One region of the Mesorhizobium sp. M0991 genome, then DNA from elsewhere that is predicted to be linked to it. Evidence: predicted binding sites of a transcription regulator. Region 1 holds the regulator's gene; each other region holds the start of a gene.
What was found. The regulator HrcA, encoded in region 1, represses chaperone genes, less so after heat shock. The targets are predictions, from matches to a motif close to GTTAGCACTCNCNNNNNGNGAGTGCTAAC.
Positions count from the first base shown of each region.

Region 2: a site for HrcA is predicted at 2,695-2,723, ahead of groES (co-chaperone GroES). Genes of this name have one in related genera too.
Region 3: a site for HrcA is predicted at 2,223-2,251, ahead of groES (co-chaperone GroES). Genes of this name have one in related genera too.
Region 4: a site for HrcA is predicted at 2,312-2,340, ahead of groES (co-chaperone GroES). Genes of this name have one in related genera too.

Region 1 covers NZ_JAMYNE010000001.1:480,943-486,769, reverse strand. Annotated here, with positions in the region: gene rph (ribonuclease PH) at 1-495, opposite strand, end outside; gene hrcA (heat-inducible transcriptional repressor HrcA) at 628-1,740, shown strand; gene NKH70_RS02390 (hypothetical protein) at 1,774-1,971, shown strand; gene NKH70_RS02385 (PQQ-dependent sugar dehydrogenase) at 2,071-3,426, shown strand; gene NKH70_RS02380 (LysE family translocator) at 3,514-4,131, shown strand; gene cysK (cysteine synthase A) at 4,283-5,263, shown strand; gene NKH70_RS02370 (glutathione S-transferase family protein) at 5,710-5,827, shown strand, end outside.
Region 2 covers NZ_JAMYNE010000003.1:166,783-172,609, reverse strand. Annotated here, with positions in the region: gene NKH70_RS06635 (LysR substrate-binding domain-containing protein) at 1-51, opposite strand, end outside; gene NKH70_RS06630 (FAD-binding oxidoreductase) at 202-1,590, shown strand; gene NKH70_RS06625 (bifunctional helix-turn-helix transcriptional regulator/GNAT family N-acetyltransferase) at 1,631-2,566, opposite strand; gene groES (co-chaperone GroES) at 2,785-3,081, shown strand; gene groL (chaperonin GroEL) at 3,144-4,799, shown strand; gene NKH70_RS06610 (TetR/AcrR family transcriptional regulator) at 4,895-5,494, opposite strand; gene NKH70_RS06605 (zinc-dependent alcohol dehydrogenase family protein) at 5,592-5,827, shown strand, end outside.
Region 3 covers NZ_JAMYNE010000050.1:18,170-23,996, forward strand. Annotated here, with positions in the region: gene bioZ (3-oxopimeloyl-[acyl-carrier-protein] synthase BioZ) at 1-323, shown strand, start outside; partial or broken gene NKH70_RS33195 (aspartate 1-decarboxylase) at 384-714, shown strand; partial or broken gene NKH70_RS33200 (NrtR DNA-binding winged helix domain-containing protein) at 786-951, shown strand; gene NKH70_RS33205 (S46 family peptidase) at 1,314-1,826, opposite strand; gene groES (co-chaperone GroES) at 2,304-2,600, shown strand; gene groL (chaperonin GroEL) at 2,667-4,322, shown strand; gene NKH70_RS33220 (hypothetical protein) at 4,401-4,748, opposite strand; gene NKH70_RS33225 (ABC transporter permease family protein) at 4,771-5,112, shown strand; gene NKH70_RS33230 (HPP family protein) at 5,756-5,827, shown strand, end outside.
Region 4 covers NZ_JAMYNE010000023.1:4,775-10,601, forward strand. Annotated here, with positions in the region: gene NKH70_RS26245 (hypothetical protein) at 1-70, opposite strand, end outside; gene NKH70_RS26250 (hypothetical protein) at 127-549, opposite strand; gene NKH70_RS26255 (helix-turn-helix domain-containing protein) at 817-1,365, shown strand; gene pmtA (phospholipid N-methyltransferase PmtA) at 1,490-2,086, opposite strand; gene groES (co-chaperone GroES) at 2,393-2,689, shown strand; gene groL (chaperonin GroEL) at 2,761-4,416, shown strand; gene NKH70_RS26275 (hypothetical protein) at 4,536-4,886, shown strand; gene NKH70_RS26280 (helix-turn-helix transcriptional regulator) at 5,066-5,803, opposite strand.

The DNA.
Region 1 (5,827 bases):
GCAGGAGATCGCCGCAACGTGATCCTTCAGCACCTTGCCAAGGCTCGCCATCTGGCGGACTTCCATCCAGCGCAGGCAATCGTAAAGCGCCACCCAGCCGCCGGTGATCGAAGCGGTGCGCGTGCCGCCGTCGGCCTGGATCACGTCGCAGTCGACGGTGATCTGCTGCTCGCCGAGCGCCTGCAGATCGACCACGGCGCGCAGGGAGCGGCCGATCAGCCGCTGGATTTCCAGCGTGCGGCCGCCTTGTTTGCCGGCCGAAGCCTCGCGGCGCATGCGCTCGCCGGTCGAGCGCGGCAGCATGCCATATTCCGCCGTCACCCAGCCCTTGCCGGAATTGCGCATCCAGCCCGGCACCTTTTCCTCCAGGCTGGCCGTACACAGCACATGCGTGTCGCCAAACTTCACCAGGCACGAGCCTTCCGCATGCTTGGAGACGCCGCGCTCGAAGGAGATGGGGCGCATTTCGTCGAATTGGCGTTTGGAAGGGCGCATTCAGGCTTCTTTCTTTCTTCGGAATCTTGGCCGGGCTTGTAGCCGCACGGGGCGCTAGGCGCAAAGGAAAATGGACCGGTTGCGCCGCCGCCGCGGAAGTCTATATCTTCGGGCCGGAGGTTTTTGGCTCGAATGACCAAGGCAGTCGATCCCGGTTCGCAATCGCACGTGCTTCCGTCGCACGCGCTGCAATCGCCCGCGCTTCAATCGCTCGACATGCGTTCGCGCGACATCTTTCGGCGCATCGTCGATTCCTATTTGAAGGATGGCGAGCCGGTCGGTTCGCGCAGCCTGTCGCGCATCCTGCCGTCGTCGCTGTCGCCGGCCACCATCCGCAACGTGATGAGCGACCTTGAGCATCTCGGCCTGATCTATGCGCCGCACATTTCGGCTGGCCGGCTGCCGACCCAGGCAGGCCTGCGTTTCTTCGTCGATGCTTTCATGGAACTCGGTGACCTCTCCGACGAGGAGCGCCGCACCATCGAGGCGCAGGTGCGCGCCTCCGGCTCGGGCGCGACGCTGGAGCATATGCTGACCGAGGCCAGCCAGATGCTGTCCGGCATGTCGCGCGGCGCCGGCCTCGTGCTCGCCGCCAAGAACGAGGTGGCGCTGAAGCACATCGAATTCATCCAGCTCGAGCCGACCAAGGCGCTGGCCGTGCTCGTCTCGCAGAACGGCGACGTCGAAAATCGCGTCATCGATCTGCCCGCCGGCATCACCGTCTCGCAATTGCACGAAGCCTCCAACTTCCTCAACGCCCATATCCGCGGCCGCACCCTGGCCGAGGCGCGGGTCGAGATCGCACGCATCAAGGAAGAGACCAGGGCAGCCCTCGACACGCTGTCGCAGGATCTGGTCGAGAAGGGCCTGGCGGTCTGGGCAGGCGCCGAAAGCGGCGTGCCTGGGCGGCTTATCGTGCGCGGCCGCGCCAATCTCCTGGAAAACGTCACTGCCCAGGCCGACATAGAATTGCTGCGGCATCTGTTCGAGGATCTGGAGACGCAGGATGGGCTGATCCAGCTCCTCGACCTCGCCGAGGAAGGTCCGGGGGTGCGCATCTTCATCGGTTCGGAAAACAAGCTGTTTTCGCTGTCTGGCTCCTCGCTGGTGGTGGCACCCTATCGCGACAAGGACGCGCGCGTCGTCGGTGCGCTCGGCGTCATCGGGCCGACGCGGCTGAACTATGCCCGCATAGTACCGATGGTCGACTATACCGCGCAGCTGATTTCGCGCATGCTGCGCTAGGAGCCGCCGCGGCCTGCCGCAAGGAGAAAAAGAATGGCGCTGGAATCGTTCAAGGCCCAGATTAGCCTGCTGCTCGAGGAAATGGTCAATCAGCCTGAGGATCAGCACGAGGTGCAAGAGCAGTTGCGTGAGAAGCTGCAAGAGATGCGGGCCATGGGCCTGCCGCTGCCGGCCGATCTGGTCGCGCTGGAAAAGCGCCTTGATGACGATTTCTACGCCTCTGGCAACTGAAGGGGTTCGGCTTCAAATCCTCGTGTTCCGGACGACCGCTTGGAACGACCAATGCCTGATCCCGTTTGTCCTCTTCGAGGCGAATCCCGGAGGACGTTGATGACCCGATCTGGCGGCTTTGCGGCCATTGCCGCGGCTCTCCTTGTCGCGACACCGGCATCCGCCCGGCAGTCGGATCAGAAGGTGCTCAAAGGCGAAGCCGCTTTTGGCGATTGGCACGCCGACAGGCCTGGCGTCCGCCGCCTGATCGGGCCGCAAGACATGCCGCCAGCCGATCCCGCCCAATCCGCTTCGAACGGCGCCGGCGTGACGGAGCGGCCCGAAAGCGCCAAGCCAGAATTGCCGCCGGGCTTTTCGGCCGAAATAATCGCCTCCGGACTCTATAATCCGCGCGTCGTTCGCGTCGCTCCGAACGGCGACCTGTTCATCGCCAACGGCCATGCCGACCAAATACGTGTCTACCGTCTGGCCGAGGGCCGCGCCAAACCCATCGAGAAAGCGATTTTCGCCAAGGGCCTCAACTATCCATATGGCATCGCCTTCTATCCGCCAGGGGACAAGCCGCAATGGGTCTATGTCGCAAGCAGCGACAGCATCGTCCGCTTCCCCTATCGCGACGGTGACCTAAAGGCGTCCGCTAAACCAGAAACCATTGTCGCCAAAATCCCGTCGGGCGGTCACTCGACCCGTGACATCGCCTTCTCGCCTGACGGCAAGACGCTTTTTTTATCGGTTGGCTCGGACTCGAATGTCGCCGAGGACATGGACAAGCAACCCGATGGCGGCGTCGACGCGTGGGCGAAATCAAAGCCGCTCGGCGCAACGTGGGGCTCCGAGGAAGGCCGTGCAGATGTGCTCGCCTTTGACCCGGATGGGAAAAATCCCCGAACTGTCGCCACCGGCCTGCGCAACTGCACGGGCATGACGGTGCAGCCCGCCACCGGCGCATTGTGGTGCGTCGTCAACGAGCGGGACGAACTCGGCGACAACGTGCCGTTCGAATTTGCAACTGCGGTCAAGGACGGCGGATTCTATGGTTGGCCTTGGTACTACATCGGCAATAACGAGGATCCGCGCCATCAGGGCGAGCGGGCAGACCTGGCCGGCAAGGCCACTGTCCCCGATGTATTGATGCAGGCGCATTCGGCGCCGATGAACATAGCCTTCTACGACGGCAAGAACTTCCCGGCGGATTATCAGGGTGACGCCTTCGTCACCATGCATGGTTCGTGGAACCGTGGCGCCAGGACCGGCTACAAGGTGGTGAGGCTCAAATTCAGGGATGGCAAGCCGACCGGCGAGTATGAGGACTTCATGACCGGCTTCGTCATCTCGAACGACGCCGTCTGGGGCCGCCCGGTCGGTGTCGCGATGGCCAAGGACGGCTCGCTGATCGTCACAGAGGACGGTAACGGCACCATCTGGCGCGTTACCTACGAAGACGGCCGCTCCTGAACGGCGGTGTCGCCTGCTGCGCTGGCGCAATCGAATCCGGCCCGAGGGAATTCACCCAACTTCAACATTGTGCGACAAGCGCGAATCATGACGCTCACCGGGTTCCTCGCCTACAGCGCCGCCCTCGGCATCGCCGCAGCCATCCCCGGCCCAGGCGTCACCGCGCTCGTTGCGCGTGCACTGGGCTCCGGCTTCCGCTCGTCGCTGGCCATGTCGTTCGGGCTGATGCTCGGCGACCTGACCTATTTGACTGCCGTGGTGCTCGGCCTCGCTTTCGTCGCACAAACTTTCGGCATGGTCTTCCTGGCCATCAAATGGCTGGGCGTCGCTTACCTCGCTTTTCTTGGCTGGCGTTTCTGGACGAGCGGCATCACGCCCGAAACGGTGGAGGCAAAGAAAGGCAAGGGCGGCTTGGCATCCAGCTTTGTAGCCGGCCTTGCCGTCACGCTCGGCAATCCGAAGACGATGATCTTCTATCTCGCCATCACCCCGACCATCGTCGATCTGAAGGCGATCACGCTGGTCGACTACGGGATCCTTGTCGCGCTCACCATCGTCGTCCTGCTCGTGGTGCTGGTGCCCTATCTGGCGCTGGCGGCCAAGGCGCGCTGGTTCCTGAAGTCGCCGCGGGCGCTGAGGGCACTCAACCGCACCGCCGCCGGATTCATGGTCGGTGCGGCGGCGGCAATTGCCGCCCGCCAATAGACCTCTTTCGCCAATCCGCCCAGGGATTGTCACGCCTTGCAAGGGCGGGGGTATTCAGCACGAACTTCACTCGGATATTTTTCGATCGACAGCCTATCTTGCGCGGTGGATGGCTCTATCCTATGCCGCTTGACCTCTGGGAGGAAAATCAATGAACAAGCCCGCCACCCCCACACACGTGCCCGGCCGCGGCCGCATCTACAATTCGATCACCGAGACGATCGGCGACACGCCGCTGGTGCGGCTTGATAAATTCGCCAGGGAGAAGGGTGTCGTCGCCAATCTGCTGGCCAAACTCGAATTCTTCAACCCGATCGCCTCGGTCAAGGACCGCATCGGCGTGTCGATGATCGAGGCATTGGAGGCTTCGGGCAGGATTACGCCCGGCAAGACCACGCTGATCGAGCCGACCTCGGGCAATACCGGCATCGCGCTCGCCTTTGCCGCCGCCGCCAAGGGCTACAAGCTGATCCTGACCATGCCGGAAACCATGTCCGTCGAACGCCGCAAGATGCTGGCGCTGCTCGGTGCCGAACTGGTGCTGACCGAAGGGCCGAAAGGCATGAAGGGCGCCATCGCCAAGGCGGACGAGCTGGCGGCAACGCTGCCCGACGCCGTCATTCCGCAGCAATTCGAGAATCCGGCCAATCCGGAAATCCATCGCCGCACTACGGCCGAGGAAATCTGGAACGACACCCATGGCGAAGTCGATATCTTCGTTGCCGGCATCGGAACCGGCGGCACCATCACCGGCGTCGGCCAGGTGCTGAAGAAGCGCAAGCCCTCGGTGCATGTCGTCGCCGTCGAACCGGAAGCCTCGCCGGTGCTGTCGGGCGGCCAGCCAGGCCCGCACAAGATCCAGGGCATTGGCGCCGGCTTCGCGCCAAAAATCCTCGACACGACGATCTATGACGAGATCGTCAAGGTCTCGAACGAGGATTCGGTTGCCAATGCACGGCTCGTCGCTCGGCTCGAAGGTGTGCCGGTCGGCATCTCGTCGGGTGCCGCCCTGCAAGCGGCAATCGTCGTCGGCTCGCGGCCCGAGAACAAGGGCAAGAACCTCGTCGTCGTCATCCCCTCCTTCGCCGAGCGCTATCTCTCGACGATCCTGTTCGAGGGATTGGGCGCGTAGAGTCTGGACACCTCGTCATCCCAGGGCGGAGCGAACGCGAAGCGGAGCGCAGACCCTGGGATCCATTCCGTGAGCGTGGCCAACGAATACCGCGGTGCAGATGTGAAAGCCGTTGCAACATCGGCAGCATGCACGCTGTCCTCCGACATCTAAAGGCTCTGCACCGTCGCGACGCTCAGAAGTTACGGCATGGACCAGGGTCTCGGCGACGTCGCTTCGCTCCTGCTCCGCCCCATACATGACGAAGGTAGGTGGGCTTCAGCCAATCTCGAAGGTTTGCGCTAGACTAGTTCACCTAGGGCAACAGGCTCCAACCCGTGCGCCGAGGACCCAGATAACAGCACTGGCCCGCTGAAAAAACACCTGTGGCGGCTCCCGCTCGCTTGAGTAAAGCGGCGCTTCGGTTCAGATCGTCGCCGGCCTTGCACCGGCTGGCGGAGGACTTCATGTACAAGCTCTATACGCGTGCCAATACCGGCGGCTTTGTCGTCGAGGCGGCGCTCGCTTTGGTGGGTGTGCCTTTCGACCAGATCGACGTTCCGAAGGGCCGACTCGATCAGGCCT
Region 2 (5,827 bases), on a different contig from region 1:
GGCAGCGGCTTCGAAGGCGCGAAGCGACCCGAGCGGCGGAAGTTTTCTCATCCAGGCAGCTTAGATGAATTTAGCTCATCCAGCGACTGAGATATTCGATTTTGCAGCGAATGGCGTCGCATGAGATCATTATGATCCGACACATGTCGGTGAACGAAAGCGGCCTGTCCAACCGTGCCAGATCACGAAGGGTATCCCTCGATGAGCATGTTCAAGCTTATAGACGGTTCCGAGCCGACGTTGCAGGCGCCAGATATCGCCCGGCTCAGGCAGGCGATTCGCGGCGATCTGATCCTTCCGGACGACCCTGGCTATGACCAGGCGCGCAGAGTTTGGAATGGCATGGTCGATAAGAGGCCGGCGGCTGTCTTCTATTGCGCCGAATCCAGCGATGTCGTCACGGCCGTCAACTTCGCCCGATCGCAAGGCTTCCTCGTCGCCGTCCGCGGCGGTGGTCATAACGTCGCCGGCAGTTCGGTATGCGACGGCGGCGTGGTGATCGATGTGTCACGCATGAAGCGGATCGAAGTCGACCCGATCCGCCGTGTTGCGCGCGCAGAAGCTGGCTTGAACCTGGGCGAGTTCGACGCAGCCACACAGGTCCATGGTCTTGCGACGACCATGGGTGTCAACGCGGATACCGGCATAGCCGGACTGACACTCGGCGGCGGTTTCGGCAAGCTTGGCCGCAAACATGGACTGAGCTGCGACAACCTTGTCGCTGTCGAAATCGTGACGGCGGACGGCCGGTTGCTCACGGCAAACGCGGCCGAAAATGCAGATTTGTTCTGGGGCATTCGGGGCGGCGGCGGCAATTTCGGAATAGTCACGACTTTCGAATACAAGCTCCATCCCGTGGGTCCGCTCCTCATCGCGGGATCGATGCTATACCGCTACGAAGAGGCACGCGAAGCGATGCGGTTCTACCGTGCGTTCTCGAGCGGCGCCCCAGATGAGCTGAGCCTGGATGCAGCACTTGTCACGGCGCCCTCGGGCGAGCGCTTCTTCAGCATATCGGCGTGCTACATCGGCCCGCTCGACGAGGGCCAGCAAATCATTCAACCTCTGAGAGAGTATGGTCGGCCGGTTGAGCGCCAGATTGCTCCTGTCCCCTATCTTCAAATCCAATCGGCCGGGGACAGCCTCTTTCCGCGCGGGCGGCGCTACTACTGGAAGGCGCAGTTCATGCGCGAAATCACAGATCAGGCGATCGATACCATGCTTGCGGCTTACATGACTGCACCCAGCGAATCGCTTCTGGTCCTGCAGCAGGTTGGCGGCGCCATCTCGCGAGTACCGATGGACGGAACGCCCTACGCCAACCGGGATGCACTTTACGATTGCTTCCCGATATCGATCTGGGACAATCCGTCTGACGACGAAACGCACATCCGATGGGCGCGTGACCTGTGGGATGCAATGAGACCGTTCTCGACCGGCGGCGTCTATGCCAACAATCTCGGCGAAGAGGGCACTGATCGGGTTCTGGCAGCTTACGGCGAGAATTATCCGAGGTTGGCCGCACTAAAAAACAAGTATGATCCTACCAATTTCTTTCGCTTGAACCAAAACATTAAGCCAACAACCTGAGCGACCGCCGCAGGCCGATGCCCGGAATTCTGTAGCGCTGCTACAACTCCAAATTCCAGTTCTGGCCGACCAGATCCTTGCCGAAGGAATGATGGCGCTCCTCGTTGGACAATTTAAAGCCCGCAGCCTCATAGATGTGGCGGGCGGCGGCGAGCACGTCGTTGGTCCACAGCGTCAGTGTCCTGTAATCCTTGGCGCGGCAAAAGCCGACACATTCCTCGACCAGCCGCTTGCCGATGCCGAGGCCGCGCGCCGACGGCTCGACATAGAGCAGGCGCAACTTCGCCACCTCGTCCGACTGGCGCACGACGAAGACCGAGCCGACGACCTCCGCTTCCCGCTCGGCGATCCAGCTGCGTTCCCATTTCGGATCGAAGGATTTGACGAAGGCACCGAGGATTTCGGCGACCAGCGCTTCATAGGTTTCGTCCCAGCCATATTCCTGCGCGTAGAGCAGGCCCTGGCGATGAATAATCCAGCCGATGTCGCCGACTTGCAGAGGCCGCAGCATATAGGGAATTTTGGGCTCGGCGCTTCCGCCCAGCAAACGCTGCACCGTCTGCATGGCCTTGACCAGCCTGTCCTGTTCGGCAACCGAAAGCCGTTCGAGCAAAGCCGCGACCTGGTCGTGCGAACCCTGGTTCAGCGGAGCGAAGGCCTGCCGCCCGGCCTTGGTCAGCGCGATCGACGAGCGCCGCGCATCCGCCTCGATCGTGGCGCGCTCGACCAGATCACGCTCCTCGAACTTCTTCAGCAGCCGGCTGAGATAACCGGCATCGAGGCCGAGGTCGCGCCCAAGATCCGTGGCGGTCAGGCCATCGCGATGCGCCAGCTCATAGAGCACCCGCGCCTCGGTCAGCGAGAAGGTGGTTTTCAGCAGCCCTTCGTCGAGCAGCCCGATCTGGCGGGTATAGAAGCGGTTGAAGGCCCGCACCGCGTCGACCTGCTCGTTGCCTGGGTGATGATGAATGGTCATGGCATCCTCCTCCCGGCAAGATCAGCCATTTAGTTGACTTAGTCAAGGATCCTGTTTGAAGCAATTGTCCTGATGATGCTCACCGGGCGCCTTGACTCGCGCGAGTTGCCAGCCTATTTCAGCGCCACGTTAGCACTCCTCCAAGATGAGTGCTAACCACATGTCCGGCGCCGCCGGACGGAGGAACTGTTCTCACCATTCTCATCGAGGAATAAAAAATGGCAAAGTCGAAGTTCCGCCCGCTTCATGACCGCGTGGTCGTTCGTCGGGTCGAATCCGAATCCAAGACCGCGGGCGGGATCATCATCCCCGATACGGCTAAGGAAAAGCCGCAGGAAGGCGAGATCATCGCCGTCGGTTCCGGCGCCCGCGACGAAGCCGGCAAGCTCGTCCCGCTGGACGTCAAGGCCGGCGACCGCATCCTGTTCGGCAAGTGGTCGGGCACCGAAGTCAAGCTCAATGGCGAAGACCTTCTGATCATGAAGGAATCCGACATCATGGGCATCATCGGCTGAATATCGGCCACACCCTCACTTAAATCTTCGGGCTCAATTCAAGCCCCTGCCAGGAGCTAAAAATGGCTGCCAAAGACGTAAAATTCTCCCGCGACGCTCGTGAGCGCATGCTGCGCGGCGTCAACATCCTCGCCGACGCAGTGAAGGTCACGCTCGGCCCCAAGGGCCGCAACGTCGTCATCGACAAGTCGTTCGGCGCACCGCGCATCACCAAGGACGGCGTCACCGTCGCCAAGGAAATCGAGCTTGAGGACAAGTTCGAAAACATGGGCGCGCAGATGGTCCGCGAAGTTGCTTCGAAGACCAACGACATCGCCGGCGACGGCACCACGACCGCGACCGTTCTGGCACAGTCGATCGTCCAGGAAGGCCACAAGGCGGTTGCCGCCGGCATGAACCCGATGGACCTCAAGCGCGGCATCGACCTCGCCGTCGCCGACGTGGTCGCGACGCTGATCAAGAACGCCAAGAAGATCAAGACCTCGGAAGAGGTTGCCCAGGTCGGTACCATTGCCGGCAATGGCGATGTTTCGGTCGGCTCGATGATCGCGGAAGCGATGCAGAAGGTCGGCAATGAAGGCGTCATCACCGTCGAGGAAGCCAAGACCGCCGAGACCGAGCTCGAAGTCGTCGAAGGCATGCAGTTCGACCGCGGCTATCTCTCGCCCTACTTCGTCACCAACGCCGAGAAGATGGTTGCGGATCTGGAAGACGCCTACATTCTTCTCCACGAGAAGAAGCTCTCCAACCTGCAGGCCATGCTGCCGATCCTCGAGGCTGTCGTGCAGACCTCGAAGCCGCTGGTCATCATTTCGGAAGACGTCGAAGGCGAGGCCCTGGCCACGCTCGTCGTCAACAAGCTGCGTGGCGGCCTGAAGATCGCCGCCGTCAAGGCGCCGGGCTTCGGCGATCGCCGCAAGGCCATGCTGGAAGACATCGCCATCCTCACCGGTGGCCAGGTCATCTCCGAAGACCTCGGCATCAAGCTCGAGAATGTCGGCCTGAACATGCTCGGCCGCGCCAAGAAGGTGTCGATCTCCAAGGAGAACACCACCATCGTCGACGGCGCCGGCAAGAAGGCCGAGATCCAGGGCCGCGTCGCCCAGATCAAGCAGCAGATCGAAGAGACCACCTCGGACTACGACAAGGAGAAGCTGCAGGAACGTCTCGCCAAGCTGGCGGGCGGCGTTGCCGTCATCCGCGTCGGCGGTGCGACCGAAGTGGAAGTCAAGGAAAAGAAGGATCGCGTCGATGACGCCCTCAACGCGACCCGCGCGGCCGTCGAAGAAGGCATCGTTCCCGGCGGCGGCGTCGCACTGCTGCGCGCTTCGCTGACCATCAAGGCAACCGGTGCCAACTCCGACCAGACCGCGGGCATCGCCATCGTGCGTCGCGCGCTGCAGGCTCCGGCCCGCCAGATCGCGTCCAACGCCGGTGCGGAAGCATCGATCGTTGCCGGCAAGATCCTCGAGAACAAGGGCGCGACCTTCGGCTACAACGCCCAGACCGGCGAATATGGCGACATGATCACCATGGGTATCGTCGATCCGGTCAAGGTTGTGCGCACGGCTCTGCAGGACGCGGCCTCGGTCGCTGGCCTGCTGGTCACCACCGAAGCCATGATCGCTGAGGCTCCGAAGAAGGAGTCGGCTGGCGGCGGCATGCCTGGCGGCATGGGTGGCGGCGGCATGGGCGGCATGGGTGGTATGGATTTCTAATCCAAGCAATCCATCAAGTCTTCAGATACGGAAAGGGCGACCGAGAGGTCGCCCTTTCTGCTTTGAGAGCAAGCCGCTAAGCTCAAACAGCGGCGTCAATGCACCGCGGCAGCGGCGCCCTTAGCCAGCAATGCCCCCTCAATCAGCGCGGCGACCTCATCGGCTACCGCCAGCACCGGGGCGCGGTCGTGGGTGGCGCGCGCGATCACCATCAGCCCTTCCAGCGATGATTCGACCAGCAGCGCCAGCGCATGCGCGCGGCGCTCGGGCACCCCAGCCCTGACGAAGGCGGCCCCGAGCAGGCCTATCCATTGCTCGAAAGCCGACCGGCACAACTCGGCCAGTTCCGGCATGTCGTTCGGCGAGTCCAACACCACGGGCGCGATCGGGCAACCGAGCGTGAACTGATTGTCTTCCAGCATGCGCGCGACCGACTGGTAGATGTGGTGGACAGCCACCGCCGGGTCCTTTTCGGCAGCGAGCGCGGCGTCTAGCCTCTGCGTCACATCGGCGACGCTGTCGCGCGTCACCTCGATGACCAGCTGATCCTTGCCGCCCGGAAAGTGAAAGTAGAGCGAGCCTCTCGGTGCAGCGGAGGCGCTCAAGATGTCGCTGAGCGACGTGCCGTGGTAGCCGCGCTGCCTAAGCAGCAGCGCCGTCGTCTCGAGTATGCGGGTGCGGGTGTCGTTCGCCATGTCAACCTCTGCCAGGAGTGAGCATTATAGGCCTTGCCTCGAATATGACAACCGGTCTACATAATATGTAGATCAGTCTACATATAGAGAGAAGCAGATGCGCAGTTATCGCCTTGAAGGAACGAGCGGGACCAAGGGCCTGGTGATGCGCGACGAGGCGCAGCCGACGCCGAAGCCGCACGAGATCGTCGTGCGTGTCCGCGCCACCTCGCTCAACCGCCGCGATACGATGATCCTCAACGGCACCTATCCGCTGGCGCCGCGCCAAGGCGTTATCCCGCTGAGCGACGGTTCCGGCGAAGTCGTTGCCCTCGGCGAGGCCGTCACCCGCTT
Region 3 (5,827 bases), on a different contig from region 1:
AAGTGTTCGCAAAGGCCGTCGAGATGATGACCGATTGCTCGATAAGCGCGCTAGCCGCTGCCGGAGTGCGACCACAGGATGTCGACCGGTTCGTGCCGCATCAGGCCAATGCTCGCATTTTCGATGCTGTCGGGAGTAACCTCGGCATAGCGGATCAAGCAATTGTCAAGACGATTGCCGAATACGGCAACTCTTCGGCCGCGACGATCCCGCTCTCACTGTCGCTCGCCAATCAAGCGGAGCCGTTTCGGCCGGGCGAGAAAATACTCCTGGCGGCGGCAGGTGCGGGACTCAGCGGCGGGGCGCTCGTCGTCGGGATTTAGCCCAGCGAAGCTGCTCAACATCAGGACTGGCTCTGTGAGATGAATAGGACAACGGGACCAATGCGAAAAATAGTCGCCGGCAAGCTGCACGCATCCACGTCACCGAAGCAAACCTCAACTGCCACGGTTCGATAACGCTCGACCGTGACTACTGCGAAGAAGCCGGGATCCTTGCCAATGGATTCGTGGAGACATGGAGCAGGACTTCCGGCGCGCGCATCTCGACCTATGTCATCCTCGGCGAGCGCGGCTCTCGATGCTGCATCCTCAACGGCGCGGCCGCCCGGACCTGCCAGCCAGACGACCAGATCATTGTCTGCAACTCCATCCATCTGGACGAAGCGCACATTCCTCTCTGAAGCCGCGGATCGTTACGTTCGTCATCAACAATGTCGTCGGCTTCTCGCCGATGGCAATGCGCTGACGCGGACGGCGTTGACGATTACATAGGCAGGGGCGCTTCAGCAGAACTTTCGCCGGTTGGATGGAGCAGCAGGAACTGGTGGAGGAGACCGACGAAAGTGCTTTTGATACCGGCGGCCGGCCGGCGAAGCTTTATCGCTTCCGCCACCATGTCCTCGACGAAACGGCGGTCGCCCGGACAAAATTGCCGCTGGCGCGGGCTTGACATCCTTTATACTCAACGTAGAAATATACCCTTATAATCAATTCGATTATAACGAGAAATTCTTCGGACCGTCCGAACCCACGGTCTCGCTCGGGGGGAACTGTGGGTAAGAAACAACGCATCGTCCTGCTGGCAGCTGTTTTGGTATCTGCCTTTGGCTTTTGTTTGCTGATCCTGATCCTGCAGATGGTCAGTTTTTTGGTTGACTAGGCACGCGCAAGCGGGATGGATCGCACAGAGACACGCGGAAGTTTTTTCGCCAGCGAAACCCAGTCGCGCCAGCAGGGTGGGCGCCACGTCCAGTGCCACCGACCATGCGAGATGCCGATTGTTGGCGCGTCTGTCAGTTCGCGCGGCCATATTCATTCTGGTGCCGATCTGTTGCCTTTCCTGCTTTTCCCATGCGTTTTAGGCCGAGCCATTTGTGAAGCGGGCGGTCGATGGATCTGCGCCTGGCGATTGCCTGCCGTTGCCTGGTTGATCTGGGCGGCATAATCCGAGAGCGAACGCTGCAACCGCGGTTCGAATTGCGCGAAGTTGAACCGGACTTCATCCGCCGTCAGGAACTGGTGGGTTGCGCCGGGAAAGCCGGCGACCATCACAAAGTCGCCTTCCTTGACGCCTTCACAGGCTATGGGTAGCCAACTCTTCGGCCGGTAAGGCACATTGTCGCGCGCATATGGCCGGGAGGAACCATCAGGAGCGACATAGGCGCGACAAAAGCCGAAGTCGCCTGTGTGGCGCGGCCACATCCAATTGTCCGTTTCGCCGCCGAAGTTACCGATGCCGAGCGCGGGCGCATAGACAAGGCGCACGTCCTCGATTTCGTTCGTCCGCCGACGTAGCCGTGACCGTCCAGAGCAAGGCGATGGCAGTTGCTTTGGCCAAACATTTCAAATTCGAGTTCATGCTGACTGTCCCTCTCATCTTGCTTCCTGTTCTCCGCAGATTGGATTGGTGACCATCGGGTGGCCGGAGTCCTGGCGCCCGCGCGGCGGCCAACACCGTAAAGACCGAGTGGACCCGTTAACCGCAAGAGTCCTGATGGCGCTCACCTCTCATATTTGTCGCGCGCAACGTTTGCGGATCATCCGCTGCACCTATCGTGCCAAATGAATAAAGCCTTCAATTACAAATGGTGAGCCGCCTCATCCATGTCCGATCTCCGACGTCGTTCACGTAAAAGGCTCGGTGCTTCCACGCTCTTTTGCTCTTCGCCCGTCCCTCTTCCGTCTTGACTAGCAGGAGCCTACGGCCTATCTCACTGCCGCGTTAGCACTCGCTTCTGGTGAGTGCTAACCACGCTCCGGCAACGGAGAACCGTTCAACATCCGCACCAGGGAAATCCAAAAATGGCAAAGTCGAATTTCCGGCCGCTGCATGACCGCGTGGTCGTTCGCCGCGTCGAGTCCGAAGCGAAGACCGCCGGCGGGATCATCATCCCCGATACGGCTAAGGAAAAGCCGCAGGAAGGCGAGATCATCGCCGTCGGTTCCGGCGCCCGTGACGAGGTCGGCAAGCTCGTCCCGCTGGACGTCAAGGCCGGCGACCGCATCCTGTTCGGCAAGTGGTCGGGCACCGAAGTCAAGCTCAACGGCGAAGACCTTCTGATCATGAAGGAAGCGGACATCATGGGCGTCATCGGCTGACACGGCCGCCGCCTTTCATCCGCACCATCCAATCTGAATTTCGGGCGAAATGCCCAGGAGTAACAAATGGCTGCCAAAGACGTAAAATTCTCCCGTGACGCTCGTGAGCGCATGCTGCGCGGCGTCAACATCCTCGCCGACGCGGTGAAGGTCACGCTCGGCCCCAAAGGCCGCAACGTCGTCATCGACAAGTCGTTCGGCGCACCGCGCATCACCAAGGACGGCGTCACCGTCGCCAAGGAAATCGAGCTTGAGGACAAGTTCGAAAACATGGGCGCGCAGATGGTCCGCGAAGTTGCTTCGAAGACCAACGACATCGCCGGCGACGGCACTACGACCGCGACCGTTCTGGCACAGTCGATCGTCCAGGAAGGCCACAAGTCGGTTGCCGCCGGCATGAACCCGATGGACCTCAAGCGCGGCATCGACCTCGCCGTCGCCGACGTCGTCGCGACGCTGATCAAGAACGCCAAGAAGATCAAGACCTCGGAAGAGGTTGCCCAGGTCGGCACCATCGCCGGCAATGGCGACGTTTCGGTCGGCTCGATGATCGCGGAAGCGATGCAGAAGGTCGGCAATGAGGGCGTCATCACCGTCGAGGAAGCCAAGACCGCCGAGACCGAGCTCGAAGTCGTCGAAGGCATGCAGTTCGACCGCGGTTATCTCTCGCCCTACTTCGTCACCAACGCCGAGAAGATGGTTGCGGATCTGGAAGACGCCTACATTCTTCTCCACGAGAAGAAGCTCTCCAACCTGCAGGCCATGCTGCCGATCCTCGAGGCTGTCGTGCAGACCTCGAAGCCGCTGGTCATCATTTCGGAAGACGTCGAGGGCGAGGCCCTGGCCACGCTCGTCGTCAACAAGCTGCGTGGCGGCCTGAAGATCGCCGCCGTCAAGGCGCCTGGCTTCGGTGATCGTCGCAAGGCCATGCTGGAAGACATCGCTATCCTCACCGGTGGCCAGGTCATCTCCGAAGACCTCGGCATCAAGCTCGAGAATGTCGGCCTGAACATGCTCGGCCGCGCCAAGAAGGTGTCGATCTCCAAGGAGAACACCACCATCGTCGACGGCGCCGGCAAGAAGGAAGAAATCCAGGGCCGCGTCGCCCAGATCAAGCAGCAGATCGAGGAGACCACCTCGGACTACGACAAGGAGAAGCTGCAGGAACGTCTCGCCAAGCTGGCGGGCGGCGTTGCCGTCATCCGCGTCGGCGGTGCGACCGAAGTGGAAGTCAAGGAAAAGAAGGACCGCGTCGATGACGCCCTCAACGCGACCCGTGCCGCCGTCGAAGAAGGCATCGTTCCCGGCGGCGGCGTCGCCCTGCTGCGCGCTTCGCTGGCCATCACCGTCACCGGCGCTAACTCCGACCAGGCCGCCGGCATCGCAATCGTGCGTCGCGCGCTGCAGGCTCCGGCCCGCCAGATCGCGGCCAACGCCGGTGCGGAAGCATCGATCGTTGCCGGCAAGATCCTTGAGAACAAGGGCGCGACCTTCGGCTTCAACGCCCAGACCGGCGAATATGGCGACATGATCGCCATGGGTATCGTCGATCCGGTCAAGGTTGTGCGCACGGCTCTGCAGGACGCGGCCTCGGTCGCCGGCCTGCTGGTCACCACCGAAGCTATGATCGCCGAGGCTCCGAAGAAGGAGTCGGCTGGCGGCGGCATGCCGGCTGGTATGCCCGGCGGTGGCATGGGCGGCATGGGCGGTATGGATTTCTAATCCAGCCCCTATCAACCTACAGCGGAAAGGGCGGCAGCAATGCCGCCCTTTTTTGTGTGCCGAGCATGATCGACAGCTTTAGACGTGCAAGTCCTCTACCCAGCCTGATGGCGGCGAAGCGCAACGGCGTCGTCGTGAGACGGGGTCTGGCCGTGTCCTTTCGTTCAACCGCTGGTCGAAACTCACGATGATCGTGCTGCCTTCCGCCGTGCCGTCGATCTTGACCGGGCTGCGAGAAGGCCTTGCCAACGCTGGCAGACCCTGGTTGCGGTAGAACTCATCGCATCGTTCGAAGGTCTCCGATGCCTGATGGCCTATGATTGTCAGCTCTTTCAATTGGAACTCGTTCTTTCGGCCATGATCGTGGTCGGCCTGACCGGATTGGTGATCCACGGCCTGCTCACGCTTGCCTAAAACCATCTGCAACGCTGGCGTCCGGAGACCCACGATGAGCCGGATCACGATTGCAGGTCGGGTTAGGCTGTCGCACGTCGCTTCCATCGCACCGCCGCCCTTCCACTTCATCGGCCGACATCTGCGGCCGCTTGCGGTGCCGATGGCGCTGCTCGCGATTTGGGAGTTGCTCGCCCATGCCGGCGCTGCTGACCCACGTTTTCTACCGCGGCTGGGAGAGGTGGCGGCCCGCGGCATGGCAGAGTTCAGCCGAGGTGGCCTCGGCTCCAATCTTCTGGCGAGCCTGGAACGTGACCTGATCGGTTTCGTGTGTGGCAGTGTGGCGGAATCGCGCTTGGTCCGGCGATCGGATTTTCCCGCCTTATCGAACGCCTGAGAGGCTCGTGGTCGCGGTTGTGTTACCGCTATTACGTGACCTGATCACGTTGACGATGCCAGCACCTTCATTGGCCACTTTCTGGACCATGTACGTCACATCAGGCTCCCCCGCCCGATCGACACGAGCCGGCTCTGTAACCACGCCGCCGTCATATAGCGGTTCCACGACGGCACTGGCGGCAGTCGTCTTCTCAGCGGCTACTGGTGGACGTTTCAGCAGCCAACGAATCCGATGGTGGCAAGGACAGGCAGACCAAGCACCGCGTAGAAGCCGTACTCCGCTGGAGTTCGCCTCGGAAGTGGAGCGACAAGGGCCTGATTTGTCTTGCCATGCCGACATTGTCAGCACGCTTTTCGAAGCCTCTGAATTCCTTAGTGTCCATCCCAGCTCGACCTCCGACCATCCCCGTTTCCGGCTGCCCGCGGCACGACAGCCCTTGGCCTCTAGCTGCGCTCGAGCGGATCAGCGTGCCGTCCGCCTCCTCTGGCTGATCAAAATGTCTGCACCCATTTGGCAATGGCCGTTTCGCGCAAAAGTATTCCCCCGTGAGCCGGCTTTCCGAATTGGCTTAACTTCCAAATCTGTGGCTTTGCCTGCATTGCGGAGCGCGGAGTTCCGACCACTCGCCCAAGGGTATGCCATGGCGTTTCGTCTCTTTGTTCCGATCCTTGCCGGTGCAACGCTGCGCGAGCGGCTGCTCGCCTGCATCGGG
Region 4 (5,827 bases), on a different contig from region 1:
TCTGGCCAGCCGCCGCCAACACTGCGCTTGTGCTCATGATCACACTGGCCAGCAGAAGCGCCCTGAACACAACAAACCTCCCTGAAATGCGACCCCATAGTACCTCGTCCTGCCTGATCGCCTGGCTCAAGGGAGATTGAACCAGCTTTTCTGGCGCATGCCGTTTACGTCGTCATATTCGATGAACCAGGGCTTTTCACGCATCGGCCGAGCGATGGTGTAGGAGGTGGGGCCATTACCAAGTGAATGCCCTCTATCGTTGCCCATGGCCTGGATTTTTGCCGCCACCAACTTACCGTCGATTTCGATTTGGGCCTGTCGAGATCCGTCTCCATGATTCTGCTCGAGGCGATTATTCATCAAAGCGGCGGGCAAGGTGAGCCTATCGGATGCGATGCGGCATATGTTCCGTTCTTGCCCCATTCCGGGCCGGTCGGAGTTGGCGCCGACTGCTTGCCAGCCAGAAGGACAATCCTCATACTTCTCTAATCTCGCGGCGCTGGAGTTGGCTTGTGGACAGGTCGGCCAGCTAAAACCAGGCGTTTTCATCGCCGCAATCAACTTGTAGATTGGCGGGTGGCAAGAAGGAGTGCCCTGCCAGTCACCGACAGACAGAGGAGGACCTGACAGCCCCATTCCGATGCCTGTGATTGGGATGGAAGAGTCGCGGCGCCCACCACGGCGGCCGCACCAACGAAGAGATATTTCAGTACGATCATAGCCTTTTCCTCGCTGCGGATTCTGATACTTTACTATGGATCATCCGCGCGAAAAAGGACAGATCGAAAAGGCAGGTTTGTGCGACTACATCGATTTATGAAACGAGACGACGCGGGCGTGGTCAACAATCCGTTGCGCGCCAACATTGCCCTGACGCTTGAGCGGGAGAGAGCCAAACGCGGCTTATCCCATATGCATATGGCCGAGCTGTTTCGGACCGCCGACGGCGAAAAACTGGCCTATCGAACCTACATTCAGACTGTGCGTCAGAAAAATAATGTCACATTGACGACGCTGCAGATCATGGCAGAAGGCTTGCAAGTGTCTTTTGCAGAACTGCTCGCCGGCGGTAAGAAAGTTCCGGAATGGGCGCATCGGTTGGACGACAATGCGATCCGCAAGCGGCTGGCGCGCATCATCGATTTTGAGCGACAACGACGTACTTTGCACCGCTATGAGATGGCCGAACTCATCGGCGTGGCGGAGGCGACATTCACGAAACTGGAACGCGCGAGCGGCAACATCAGCGTGGATACGATTGCCGCGATCGCCAAGGCGTTGAAACTGAACCCAGCGACCTTCCTCTTTTCCGAAAAGATCCCGCCAACCGCTGTTCTAGCTTTTTTCGACAAAGTGGAGAAGTAGGGCTTCTATTCGAGAGCCGATCCAGCATAGAGCCAGCAAACATGAAAGCGCACTGATGGCAATTTCACATGGGGCGTGATTGCATACACCTCAGCGCAGTCGGCCCTTCGGGTGCCGGATTTGGCTAGACTGCTCGTCGATAGGTCCAGAGCTGCGCCGGTGGTATGTTGCGGACGACGAAGTCATAGTGGGAAACCACGTAGCGGTCGGGCATCTTGATCACCGGCGACAGAGGCCCATAGGTGATTTGAATTACCGGCCGACCGGCAGGAATGCGGGCAAGCAAATCCTCAACCAGGGCAACGCGCTGTTCCATAGGAAAGCTCAACAGCGGGACTGCACTGACGACACAATCGAACTGTTCACTCGCACGGTCACCCAGAACTTCATCCAGCGCGAATGCGTTGCCCAATCTGAAGGCCACGCCCGGGAAGCGTTGCACCAGGCCGTTGTAGAAATTTCTGGAGTATTCGACCGACACCAACTGATGCGGTTTGATGCCCCTCTCCAGGATTGCCTTGGTAATGACGCCGGTTCCCGCGCCAAGCTCCAGGATCGGCATTCCGGACCGCGGGTTGACCACGCTTGCCATCCGGCGCGCCGCATAAATCGAAGTGGGGATAAGAGCCCCCACGCCCTTCTTGTCCTTCTGCCAGCCTTTGAAGAATTGGACCTCTTCCTCAAACCTCTTGCCGAGTCGCTCCTTCAGTCGGAAAACCATGTTCTCTCCGTGCTCCGGCCATTTAGCGAAGCGCGTTGTGGCCAAGCTCTGCGAATTTTGCAAGCCCGTTACAACTTGCTTGCGTGTTAAGGCCCGTCACAGGCAGTCACGAACAGCGAGGGCGTCTTGCGCTCGCAGAGCCACGCGATTTTTGCTCTTCGCCCGTCCCAGCCCGTCCCTCTTCCGTCTTGACTAGTATGAGCTTACAGACTATCTCACCGCCACGTTAGCACTCGCCACTGGCGAGTGCTAACGACGCTCCGGCAACGGGCAACCGTTCAACCTCCGCACCAGGGACATCCAAAAATGGCAAAGTCGAATTTCCGGCCGCTGCATGACCGCGTGGTCGTTCGCCGCGTCGAGTCCGAATCCAAGACCGCCGGCGGGATCATCATCCCGGACACGGCAAAGGAAAAGCCGCAGGAAGGCGAGATCATTGCTGTTGGCTCGGGCGCCCGTGACGAAGCTGGCAAGCTGGTCCCCCTGGACGTCAAGGCCGGCAACCGCATCCTGTTCGGCAAGTGGTCGGGCACCGAAGTCAAGCTCAATGGCGAAGACCTTCTGATCATGAAGGAATCCGACATCATGGGCATCATCGGCTGAATATCGACCTTTCCGTCAACTGAATCCCCTGAATCCCCGGGCTCAATCAAAGCCCCTGCCAGGAGCTAAAAATGGCTGCCAAAGAAGTAAAATTCTCCCGTGATGCCCGCGAGCGCATGCTGCGCGGTGTCAACATCCTCGCCGACGCGGTGAAGGTCACGCTCGGCCCCAAGGGCCGCAACGTCGTCATCGACAAGTCGTTCGGCGCCCCGCGCATCACCAAGGACGGCGTCACCGTCGCCAAGGAAATCGAGCTTGAAGACAAGTTCGAGAACATGGGCGCGCAGATGGTCCGCGAAGTTGCTTCGAAGACCAACGACATCGCCGGCGACGGCACCACGACCGCGACCGTTCTGGCGCAGTCGATCGTCCAGGAAGGCCACAAGGCGGTTGCCGCCGGCATGAACCCGATGGACCTCAAGCGCGGCATCGACCTCGCCGTCGCCGACGTCGTCGCAACGCTGATCAAGAACGCCAAGAAGATCAAGACCTCGGAAGAGGTTGCCCAGGTCGGCACCATCGCCGGCAATGGCGACGAGTCGGTCGGCAAGATGATCGCCGAGGCGATGCAGAAGGTCGGCAACGAAGGCGTCATCACGGTTGAGGAAGCCAAGACCGCCGAGACCGAACTCGAAGTCGTCGAAGGCATGCAGTTCGACCGCGGCTACCTCAGCCCCTACTTCGTCACCAACGCCGACAAGATGGTTGCCGAGCTTGAGGACGTCTACATCCTCCTGCACGAGAAGAAGCTCTCCAACCTGCAGGCCATGCTGCCGGTTCTCGAAGCCGTCGTGCAGACCTCGAAGCCGCTGCTCATCATCTCGGAAGACGTCGAAGGCGAGGCCTTGGCCACGCTGGTCGTCAACAAGCTGCGTGGCGGCCTGAAGATCGCCGCCGTCAAGGCGCCGGGCTTCGGCGATCGCCGCAAGGCCATGCTGGAAGACATCGCCATCCTCACTGGTGGCCAGGTCATCTCGGAAGACCTCGGCATCAAGCTCGAGAACGTCGGCCTCAACATGCTCGGCCGCGCCAAGAAGGTGTCGATCTCCAAGGAGAATACCACCATCGTCGACGGCGCCGGCAAGAAGGCCGAGATCCAGGGCCGCGTTGCCCAGATCAAGCAGCAGATCGAGGAGACCACCTCGGACTACGACAAGGAGAAGCTGCAGGAACGTCTGGCCAAGCTGGCCGGCGGCGTTGCCGTCATCCGCGTCGGCGGCGCGACGGAAGTCGAAGTCAAGGAAAAGAAGGACCGCGTCGATGACGCCCTCAACGCGACCCGTGCGGCCGTCGAAGAAGGCATCGTTCCCGGTGGCGGCGTCGCTCTGCTGCGCGCTTCGCTGAACATCAAGGCAACCGGCGCCAACTCCGACCAGACCGCCGGCATCAACATCGTGCGTCGCGCTCTGCAGGCTCCGGCCCGCCAGATCGCTGCCAACGCCGGTGCGGAAGCTTCGATCGTTGCCGGCAAGATCCTCGACAACAAGGGCGCGACCTACGGATACAACGCACAGACCGGCGAATATGGCGACATGATCGCCATGGGTATCGTCGATCCGGTCAAGGTCGTCCGTACGGCTCTCCAGGACGCGGCTTCGGTAGCCGGCCTGCTCGTCACCACCGAAGCCATGATCGCGGAGGCTCCCAAGAAGGAGTCGGCTGGCGGCGGCATGCCTGGCGGCATGGGCGGCGGCGGCATGGGCGGTATGGGCGGTATGGGCTTTTAAAGGTCCACGCATCTCGACAATTTCGAAAGGGCGGCAAGCAATGCCGCCCTTTCTTCGTGCCCTTGCGCCGGTTGTCGGCGACCCGCAAGCCGGGGTATACGCCCGCCAAGGGTATGCTTATGTTTGAACGGATTCTGCCTTTTTTCCTGGGGCTGGCCTTACTGTTGGGCAGCGGCTGCGCGCACAGCGATGATGGTACGGTGATTATTCCGAGATCGCTTGATGCCAGGCGATTCTTTGACAAAGAGCCGCCACGCCTGCAGCAGCCGCGGATCGAAGCCAGCGTGTTCCCGGTTGCGCCACAGGAGCCGGAGAGACTCGAACCGCGCCGTGCGGCAAGTCAAAAGACATCAAAGAGAGTCGTTTGGCGGGCCGCAAGTCCGCCGCTCTCCTCTTCCGAGCCGCACAAGCCGCTTGTCTGCAAGAACATCAGCGAGCCCGGCAAGCGGTACCGTGTGGTTTGCGAATAGGACACTTGGTTTGGCCAGCATTCTACCCTTGGAGCGTCGCGGTGCCTTTCCGGATCTGGTTGTCCAGAGCGACGCCTCCCTTCTTTCCCCATGATTCATATCAGTCGTTCTAGCATTCCCAGCTTCACGAAACGGAACGAGTTTTGCCGGCGGCTTCCCGCGAAGCGCTTGGCTACCGATCAGAACAGTCTTTGAAAGAAAAGGCCGCGCTCTGCCGCGATCGCAACCGCATGGGCCAAGCTTTTGGCACCAAGCTTGGCCCGTGCCAGATCAAGATGAAATCGGACCGTGCGAGGGGATAGCGACAGTATCTCTGCGGTCCGTTTGACCTTCTCTCCCCTCGCGTACCATTTCAGGCATTCGATCTCTCTATCGGAGCAGACCGTCGGATGGCGTGGCCTTCCTTGGATTCGACCGATAGCATTGTGAAATTCACCGGCGAGATGCTGGAAGTCGCGAACCTCGGATTTGAGAAACGTCTGCCACGCCGCTGCGTTCTCGTTGCTCGTCACGGTCAGAATGCCGCGGTCGCCGTCGACACCCCTAACCGGGAACGTGACGCCATGCTTCCCGACACCATGTTCCCTCGCTTCACCGAAGAACGTGCGCACGGGCTTGTCCGATAGGTCGATCTCCTTCCAATCAACCAATTTCACAGCACGCAGCCCATAGCGAAGCACGGGATCGATGTCGAAAAAATCCTTCTCGATGTAGCGTTTCACCCAGTCAGGCGAATAGGTGGTCACATAGAACGGCTTACTCGGTTCCTCGTAAACCGGCCTGACGGTAAGAAAGGCCGCCGTCTCAAGACCGTAACTTTCGACAATTGTGTTCAGAAGGTCCGCCGCGTCCGCAGGAGAGGCAACTGCGTGAATACCCTCCGTCACGTCGTGAAAATTTGAGTCAAATCTCGCCATATCCAGCTTACCTCCTTGCTATCG